DNA from 3 places in the Trichococcus shcherbakoviae genome. Region 1 is predicted to be linked to each of the others. Evidence: predicted binding sites of a transcription regulator. Region 1 holds the regulator's gene; each other region holds the start of a gene.
The links. The regulator Rex, encoded in region 1, represses fermentation and respiration genes when NADH is low (regulators of the CRP and FNR family bind a similar motif). The targets are predictions, from matches to a motif close to TTGTGAANTANTTCACAA.
Positions count from the first base shown of each region.

Region 2: pflB (formate C-acetyltransferase) is a predicted target of Rex. The motif match lies at 1,895-1,912, and genes of this name have one in related genera.
Region 3: ACKPBX_RS07415 (FMN-binding protein) is a predicted target of Rex. The motif match lies at 1,925-1,942, and genes of this name have one in related genera.

Region 1 covers NZ_OY762653.1:2,087,582-2,090,863, forward strand. The annotation lists gene ACKPBX_RS10010 (ABC-F family ATP-binding cassette domain-containing protein) at 1-584, opposite strand, end outside; gene ACKPBX_RS10015 (redox-sensing transcriptional repressor Rex) at 932-1,564, shown strand; gene ACKPBX_RS10020 (DUF4305 domain-containing protein) at 1,651-1,857, opposite strand; gene ACKPBX_RS10025 (CPBP family intramembrane glutamic endopeptidase) at 1,899-2,408, opposite strand; gene groES (co-chaperone GroES) at 2,769-3,053, shown strand; gene groL (chaperonin GroEL) at 3,082-3,282, shown strand, end outside.
Region 2 covers NZ_OY762653.1:2,202,668-2,205,949, reverse strand. The annotation lists gene pflB (formate C-acetyltransferase) at 1-1,867, opposite strand, end outside; gene ACKPBX_RS10515 (MATE family efflux transporter) at 2,124-3,282, opposite strand, start outside.
Region 3 covers NZ_OY762653.1:1,538,565-1,541,846, forward strand. The annotation lists gene menA (1,4-dihydroxy-2-naphthoate polyprenyltransferase) at 1-140, opposite strand, end outside; gene ACKPBX_RS07410 (FAD:protein FMN transferase) at 152-1,207, opposite strand; gene ACKPBX_RS07415 (FMN-binding protein) at 1,334-1,882, opposite strand; gene ACKPBX_RS07420 (polyprenyl synthetase family protein) at 2,094-3,074, opposite strand; gene ACKPBX_RS07425 (NusG domain II-containing protein) at 3,110-3,282, opposite strand, start outside.

The DNA.
Region 1 (3,282 bases):
TTGGTGGGCTCATCCAAAATGAGCAGGTCGTTCTTTTCAAGCAGGATTTTGGCCAAGGCGAGCCTTGTTTTCTGGCCGCCGGACAATTGGGAAATCGGGCGATCGTAATCTTCTTCGTAGAACTGGAATCCGTGCAACACCGAACGGATCTCTGATTCATAGCCGTAAGCGTTCTTTTCATGCAGGGTGTGCTGAAGATGGTCATAGCGTTCCAAAGCTTTTTGATAGGCTTCTTCATCCTCGAGCAGGTCCGGATCCCCCAAAGCGAAAGCGGCTTGCTCAGCCTCTTTGGTTAATCGGATAAGCGGCGCGAAAATGGTCAACATTTCTTGCCAAATCGTATTCGAGGAATCGACCGCGCTATGCTGATCCAAGTAGCCGATCGTAACTTCCTTGCTCTTGGAAACAGAACCGGCGTCCGTCGTTTCGATGCCTGCCAAGATCTTCAGCAGGGTTGATTTCCCTGCTCCGTTTCGGCCGACGAGAGCGATACGCGAATGGTCCTGGACTGTAATTTGAATATTATCGAATAAGACGCTCGCCCCAAAAAGGCGCGCCAAATTTTGTCCTTGTAGTAAAATCATATGTAGTGTCCTCTTTCTAAGCAAATGCTGGCATTTATCCTTTTCATTTTATCACAGCAAACACTGATTCGATAGGGACAAGCAGAGTTATTGCTATATTCACGTATTTGTGCATGTGAAATTTATTGATGACCCCGCTTACAATTAGTATTGTATTTCACATATTGTTCAAAAAAGGCTTCACAATCAAGTCCGGTTTCGAACAAATTAGTAGATTTTTCACAATCAGATGATATAATAGTCAATATGAAATGAAAGCTTAAGTATGTGAACATACTTTTTAAAGTTTGTGCATTCTGACAAACAATATGAGGTACGAAATGAACGAGGAAAGAAGAGGAGAAAAAATGTCGACGAATGATATTCCAAAAGCCACGGCAAGGAGGTTGCCGATTTACCACCGCTATTTGCGCTTTTTGCATAACGCCGGTAAAAAACGTGTTTCATCCACTGAATTGAGCGAAGCAGTAAAAGTGGACAGTGCTACTATCCGTAGGGATTTCTCATATTTTGGCGCGCTGGGTAAAAGAGGGTACGGTTATGATGTCGAGTACTTGTTGGATTTCTTCAGCAAAACCTTGAACCAGGACCGTCTGACGAATGTGGCTTTGATAGGTGTGGGTAATTTGGGACATGCCTTGTTGAACTACAACTTCCATGTCAGTAATAATGTGCGCATCAGTGCCGCATTTGATGTCAATGAAGGCATCGTCGGCAAAATCCTTAGCGGTGTGCCGGTTTACCCGATGACGGATATGGTTGAGCAATTGCGCATCCAACAGATTGATGTAGCCATTTTGACAGTTCCCCAAGAAGTGGCGCAGGATGCCACTAATCGATTGACCGAAGCGGGCGTTCGCGGCATCATGAACTTTACCCCGATTCGTCTTTCCGTTCCGGATAATGTCCGCGTTCAAAATGTGGACTTGACGAATGAATTGCAGACGTTGATCTATTTCTTGGACAATGATATCGGCTGAGCAAAGTCGGCAGCTGATGATAAGAAAATAAAAAAAGAAGGGGTCTAAGTCTCAAAATAAAATGAGACGGCCTCTTCTTTTTTTTCCTAGTTTTTATCGATGCTGTCTTTGATTTTCAAGTAGGCGTTGAACATGCGTACGCCTTTCACAACATCACTTGTTGCGAACAGCACGCTTATGATGGCCATGAATCCCCACCCTGCAGTATTCACTGCGTCGACTGCCAGCGAAATGAAGAGGATTGCGAAAACAAAACGGATGATTACTTGAATTAATAGATTTTTTAAAGTCATGTTATTCCTTTCTTTTTCCTAAATAGCGGACTTCACGTGCCTTACGAAATGAGTTGGGAGAGAATCGGCAAAGCGGATACGGCATTCATCAACGCATGCGCAATCATCGGAGTGGCTATGTTTCTTGTTCTGTAATAAAGGAAAGAAAACCATAGTCCCAGAGAGCCATAAACCAAATAGTGCCCATCATTATGCGCAATCGCAAAAAGCAAAGCACTGATAGTGGCTGCGCCGACGATCCCGATTGCATCAACCAGATGTGTGACAATCGCTTTACGGAATACAAATTCCTCCATCACAGGTGCAAAGATGATAATGTTAAAAATAAAGAATGGATAGCGGTTTGTCAAGTCCAGCAATACTTCCGTATTTTCGGAAATTACGGGCATCTTGAACAAAAGATACTCCACGTTCATCGCGACGATCTGAATCAGGATAGCTCCCAAGAAGCCAAAGATTCCGATTGCGAGCGTTTTTCCGATTGGGGCGGCTGGTTGCTCTGTAAGGCTGTTTTGTGGTGTCCATTTTTTTCTGCTATTCCATGCTACCATAAGGACAGTCCCTAGGAAAGCGAAGAATAGCGAGAGATTCATAGCCGCTGCGATACGATCCGCTTCCGGAATGAAAAAAAGTATAACGACCGGCAGAAGCTGAGAAGCGAGATAGATGAGAATGATCTGTATGGCTAACGTTGACCTGGAACGTATTTTTTTATTCATATAATAGTACCTTTCTGAGAGAACTGACGTCTTACGCTTGATAAACAGTATAGCATAATAGCGTAAAAAAATAGAATCAGAAAAAATCGGCTTCCCTCTTGCAAATTAATTGGAGATTGATTAATATAGAAATGTAACTTAGCACTCTGAGTTGATGAGTGCTAAAATGAACTTATTTTTGGAGGGATCATCTTGTTAAAACCATTAGGAAACCGTGTTATTGTAGAAGTTGCCAAAGAAGAGGAAAAATCTGTAGGCGGCATCGTTTTACCGTCGTCCGCTAAAGAAAAATCCCAAACCGGTACCGTTATTGCTGTAGGAGCAGGCCGCGTGACGGATAACGGCGTAACCATCGAAATGACCGTAAAGGCGGGGGATACTGTCCTTTTCGAAAAGTATGCAGGCACAGAAGTCAAATATGCAGGCACAGAATACTTAGTGATCAAAGAAAGCGACATCGTAGCAATCCTGGACTAAAAATAAAATTCATGAGGTGAATCGATAAATGGCAAAAGACATTAAATTTTCAGAAGACGCAAGAGCAGCAATGCTTCGTGGTGTGGATATCTTAGCAGATACCGTAAAAGTGACATTAGGACCTAAAGGCCGCAACGTTGTTTTAGAAAAAGCGTACGGTTCTCCATTGATCACGAATGACGGCGTGACAATCGCCAAAGAAATCGAATTGGAAGACCGTTTCGAAAAT
Region 2 (3,282 bases), 120 kb from region 1:
AGCCTTTGTACTTCGCATCTTGTCCACTGAATAGAGCACCTGTTGCTTTTCCGTAAACGATATTTGAAGTAATTGTCAAAATAGAAGTCGTAATTTCAGCATTACGGTAAGTAGGTTGAGCTTTCAACTTGCCGACAAATTTCTTGATCAGCATGTCGGCAATTTCATCAGCCTCTTTTTCGTTGTTACCGAATGTCGGGAACTGATCGCCTTCAACAACATAGTCGACCGGGAAGCCCTCTTCGTCACGAACGATACGGACTTTAGAATATTTAACAGCACTCATTGAGTCAGTTGCCAATCCAATACCAGCAATACCTGTAGCCATCATTCTGTGAAGTTTAGTATCAAGCAAACCAAATTGAACAGCTTCGTATGCATATTTATCGTGCATGTAGTGGATGATGTTCAATGCTCTAACATAAGTTGTCGCTACCCAATCCATGACGACATCGATTTTTTCCATCAGTGTGTCATAGTCCAAGTATTCATCTGTGATCGGTTCTAGGCCATCGATAACTTTACTTCTGTTTTTCTCATCGTAACCACCTGTAACGGCATAAGTCAGAATTTTAGGAAGGGACGCTCTGGCACCGAAGTACTGGATAGAACTACCAGTATCTCCTGCTGTTGGGCTTACGCAGCAAGCGATTGAAACATCATTACTTCCATAATAATGACGCATAACATCGTCATTCTCATATTGGATAGCACTTGTATCAATACTTACTTTTGCACAGAAATCCTTGAATCCTTTAGGAAGCTTTTCATTCCACATCAAAGTCATGTTAGGTTCTGGTGCGTTCCCCATATTATAGAGTGTTTGCAAGAATCTGAAGGTATTTTTTGTAACCAATGAATTGTTGTCATCAAGCATACCAGCAAATGTCAATGTTGCCCAAGTTGGGTCTCCTGCAAACAAAGCTTCGTATTCTGGTGTTCTTAGTTGACGAACGATACGAACTTTCATTACCAAGTGGTCGATCAATTCTTGCGCTTCTTTTTCAGTCAAAGTGCCTTCTTGGAGATCACGCTCGATATAGATATCCAGGAATTCTGCAATACGCCCTAAACCTTGTGCAGCACCATTGTCTTCTTTAACCATAGCCAAGAATCCTAGGTAAACCCATTGCACTGCTTCTTGTGCATTTTCTGCCGGTCTGCTGATATCGAAGCCATAAATTTTGCCTAATTCAATCAGTTTGCCTAATGCACGATATTGCGTTGAAACTTCTTCGCGCAAACGAATGTCTTCTTCAGTATACGTTTTTGCTTGCAAAGCGTTCCAATCATTCAGTTTTTGTTTCTTCAAGTAATCCACACCATACAATGCGATGCGTCTGAAGTCTGGAATGATTCGTCCGCGACCGTAAGCATCAGGTAATCCCGTAACGATCTTATTGCGTCTAGCTATGCGAATGTCATCATCGTAAGCATCAAAGACACCTTGGTTATGCGTTTTACGGTGTTCTGTATAAAATTCATCTAATTCAGGATCAAGTTCATAACCATAAGATTTTAATGCTGTTTCTGCCATACGGATACCACCATAAACGTTCAAGCCACGTTTCAATGGTTTTTCTGTCTGTAGTCCAACGATTTTTTCTAAATCTTTATTGATATAACCAGCCGGATGAGAAGTTATTGTACTGACAACAGATGTATCTGCATCCAAAACTCCACCATTAGCGATTTCTTGCTTTTTAAGTTCTACGATTGCTTGCCACAATTCACTTGTTGCTTCCGTAGGACCTTCCAGGAAACTGTCATCGCCAACATATTCTGTGTAGTTATCTTTGATGAATTCTTGGACGTCAATACCGTTTTGCCATTGAGAACCTTTAAAACCACGCCACGCATTATTCATAAACTAATTCCTCCGCATCTTAGTAGTTTGTTTTTATATTCACATTATACACTATCATGAATGATTTTATAACAGTTATACTAAATTTTTTTAAAAAAGTTAAAAAAGCTGTTAAATAAGGATATTCCTGTTATATAATCAGATCCAAACCTGTATCAATTGTTATATAACTGGAAAATCCTGACGCTCTTCATACTCATTTTATTGGTATGCTCACACTATACGAGAAAAATTACACATTTAATGTCTTACAGATTCAGTCAGGATTTCCATACGCAATGGTTCCCTTTTCGATGGCAGTCGTCAAATAAAGTGCAAATCCGGCAACGATCAGCTCGGAAAGCACAAATGACGACCAGATCCCAGTCATTCCCCAAAGGCTGCTCAAGAGGATTGCCATCGGTACGATAACAGCAAGTCCCCTCAGAACCGAAAGGACAAAAGCTGCCCGTCCCTTTTCGGTTGCGCTGAGGATCATCGCCGTCACGACATTGATTCCGACAAAGAAAAATCCAAGAAAATAGATTTTCATTCCGCTGTCAGCCAACCTTAGAATCACCGGATCATTTTCATTGTTGAACAGGCCGATCAGCGCTTCCGAGTTGAAGAATGTCCCCAGGTAAATCAAGGCAGCGATGAAACCCGCCGTCAACAGTGCATAGCGGTTCACGCGCCGGACCGTCTTGCGATCCTTCAGACCATAATATTTGCTGATGAGCGGTTGTACACCCTGCCCCAGCCCAGTAAAAATCGCGACCGCCACAAAGGCAATATTTGCGACAATCCCATAGGCGGCAACCCCTTTGTTTCCCTCGAGCCCCAAAATCAACAAGTTGAAGGTCGTCAGCACGACTGCCGAGGACACTTCCATTATGAAAGTGGAAGATCCCAGGTTGAGAATGTCCTTGATTGCCGGACGCGTCAACTTGTGCTTCAAAATAGCGGGCCGGGATTTCTTTTTTGCGAAATGGATCGAGAGGATGCCCAGACTGATGATCGGGGCCAAGCTTGTCGCAAAAGCGGCACCGAACATCCCCATTTTTAGTGGGAAAAGGAATATGTAATCCAAAATGACATTCGAAACACTGCCGCCAATCATCGCAAGCATAGCCAGTCTGGGATTGTTGTCGTTCCGGACGAAAGCCAGTACCGTATTGTTCAGGATGAAAAATGGTGCAAACACCATAATCGTGGCCATATAGGCATGTGTCAAAGGCAATGTGACTTCATCGGCACCCAAAATCGATGATAATGCCTTCGAACCGAACAATCCGAGCACAGCGAACAACAAGCCTGCCAGAGTGCCAAGCTTAAGCGCCCCTGCAAAGACCGCCTCTGCTTCTTTGTGTTTGTTCCGGGATTTCAGGATACCGAAACGGGCTGCTCCGCCGATGCCGATCATCAGACCGATTCCG
Region 3 (3,282 bases), 550 kb from region 1:
GCGATGAAGAACAAAATCGTGTTAAGCGCATTGATGCTGCCGAAATGGTAGAGCGTAAACAAGGTCCCCAACACAAACGGAAACAGGCTTGCCAACTTGGTCTTGATTTCCACAAATTCCAAAAATACAGGTACATTCATATCATTCACCCCTATTCATTTTCCCAAACGTAATCGTCGTTGGTCAGTTCAAAATTATCCGTCAAACCGTCCGAAACATAGACTTTCTTGTCCTTTGTCACAAAAACGGCTTCGATATCGTCCCGCTCGTTGACGTAGGCCAAACCCGCTTCCATCCCGAGACCGAAGACGAGCGTCGATAAGGCATCCCCATCGATCGACTTATCGGACAGGATCGAAACGCCGGCGATGTCGTTATCGAATGGATAGCCCGTTTCCGGATCCATCAGATGGTGATAGCTGACGCCATCCACTTCGATGTAGCGTTCATAGATGCCGGAAGTCACGATCGAACGGTCTTTTTGTTTCGTCTTGCCGATGGTCTCCCCGCGCGCCGCCAATGGGTCCTGGATGCCTACGTTCCAGGACTCCCCTTCGCGCAACGGCGAACCCCCGAGCACATAGACGTTGCCACCGAGGTCGATGATGGCGGTCGTCACACCTTCCTCCACCAGGAGTTCCTTCACTTCGTCGGTGATGTAGCCCTTGGCGATGGCGCCCAGGTCCAAGCGCATCCCCGCATCCGCCAACTGAACGGTCTGCGCTGCATCATCCAGTACGACGCGCTCATAGTCGACCAAAGTCAGCGCCGCATCGATTTCGCTCTGCTCCGGCTTTCTGGCATCATCGAAACCGATATGCCAGAGTTCGGTGATCGGCCCGATCGACAGGTCAAAGTCACCGTCGGATGCCTCGCTGTAACCCCACGCGCTCCGCACCAACGGATAGACATCATCAGACAGCTGCACAGCTTCCGTCCCTGCCGCGGCATTCACCGCATCAACTTCCGACCCAGGCTCATTCACAGTGATTTTGTCGGCCAGTTCGGCGACGCGGTCGAACGCCTCTTCCAGAACAGCCTCTTTGCCTTCGTCATAGACGCGCACCGTCACATAAGTCCCCATCAAAAATTCCGTTTTCTCATATGGTTCTTTCCGTAGCTCCGTTGCTTCCTGCACACCCCCATTGCCACACCCCCCAAAAAGGAGCACCAGTGACAATGCGCCCGCCAGGCTGGCCTTATTCATATATTTTTTCATCCGCTCACCCCGTATCTACATTTAAAAAGACAGGCAGGAACAAGAACGCTGTCCCTACCTGTCTATGATAATCTTTTTTCTTGCCGATTCCACCTGAAAAGGCGGAAATCCAGCTTATTCTTCTTCGACTACGTTGTCGATTTCGATTGTAGTTGTGTCGCCAGCTTCAGCTGCTTCAACCAACATTGGAGCGTACTTTTTGAAAGTATCACTAGAACCTGTTGCACCAGTAACGACTTCTACTGCTTCCGGATCTTGTTTTTCAACTAACTGGTTGTTCAATGCAGGGAAGTAATCAGCAGGACCCACGCCAGCTTTTTCTACCATTCTAGCTTGGTAGTCTGCATCTTCGGATTTCTTCGCGCCGGCTTCGTTCACGTTCTCGTATGTAGATTCCGTGATTTTGCCGTCCACGACAGTGATCGAGAATTCAGTTTTCCAGCCACGAGTGTCGAAGTTCTTTTCAACCAATGTGTAAGTGCCGTCCTTCAATTCAGCTGCCGCTTCTGAAGTAGTTTCTGATGAAGATTCAACTACAACTTCGGATGAAGCTGCTGCTGATGATTCCGTTTCAGTTTCTGTGTCGGCTCCGCCGCAAGCTGCTAATACGAAAGTTGATGCCAGCAAAAGAGTTGCCGTAGATAACGTTTTCTTTAATTCCATAATCTATCCCACCCTGTTCTATTATTATGATAGCGGTTAGATATGTGATTCCAATCACAAGACCCCTATATCTTTCCACTTACTTATCATACCATTTGTTACATCTTTAGCCAAATAAAATCCTTATATTTCACTAAAAAACCATTATTTTCTAATGTTTTATTTCAAAATGTAATGCTATCAATCCACATAACGTGTCGCAACAGTTTTGCTACATATTGCGATAAAGCAATTGCTCAGTTAATTTCGTTAGCGTTTCCTTTACGGGATGATCCGGCAACTTTTTGATCAGCTTCAACGCTTTCGTCGTGTATTTCTTGGCCAACGCCTGTGCAGCGCGATTGCCGCCATAGCGTTCCACCAAAACATGGATCTCCGCGAGCTCCGCAGCGGTCACATCCGCTCCTTTGACGATGTAGGCAGCGAAGGCTTTGCGGTCGGCCTGCATCGCATACAGCACAGGTGCTGTGTAGATGCCGTTGCGGAAGTCACTTAGAGCCGGTTTGCCCAAGGTCTTTTCGTCCTGGGTGTAATCCAAGACATCATCCATGACCTGGAAGGCCATGCCGATATCGTGGCCGATCCGATAGGCCAGTTGCGCCAACTTCTCGTCCTCAACCGATCCATAGGCCCCGGCATAACAGCTCAACGCGAAGAGCTGGGCCGTCTTGCCTTGGATCTGGCGCAAATAATCGCGCATACGCATGTCCGGATTGTAGCGCATATCCATCTGATTCAGCTCGCCGATCAGGATGCTTTCCATCCCGTTCGTGTCGATCTTCAGCACAGCCGCGTCGCCGGCATAATCGGACAACAAGCGGAAACAGACCGTGAAGAGGTAATCCCCCGAATAGACGGCGATCTGATTGCCGAATGCCCGGTTCATCGTCTCCTTGCCGCGGCGGGTGCCGGCTTCATCGATGACGTCATCGTGCATCAACGTCGCCGTATGCAATAACTCCACCGCAGCCGCAATCGCCTGCGCCCGCTCCGCATCCCGTTGCGGGGAATAGTAGGAAAACAACAGGCAATAGGCCGGCCGCAGCATCTTCCCGCCCGAAAGCAGCCTGGCAAGGATCGCTTCCCTGACCGCCCGGTTTTTGAGCGTTATGTTTTTTTCCAACAGCTCATTGGTGGCGACCAATTCCGCCTGCAACAGCGGATACTGGTCCCACATCGAATGAATTTTCATACTGAAACTCCTTTTGTTCTGCCCTTAAGTATTTTTCAGGAGATGATGTCGAGGGCCTCTTCATCGTCAGCGGTAGTCCCTTGGGCACCGCGTATTTCCACTAGCACGCGGTTCGGCAGACACATGATCGTCTCCCCGATACCGTCCTTGGCACCCATGCGCACACACAATTGGTCGTCGCAATCGGCGGAAGTAATCCGGATTTTGG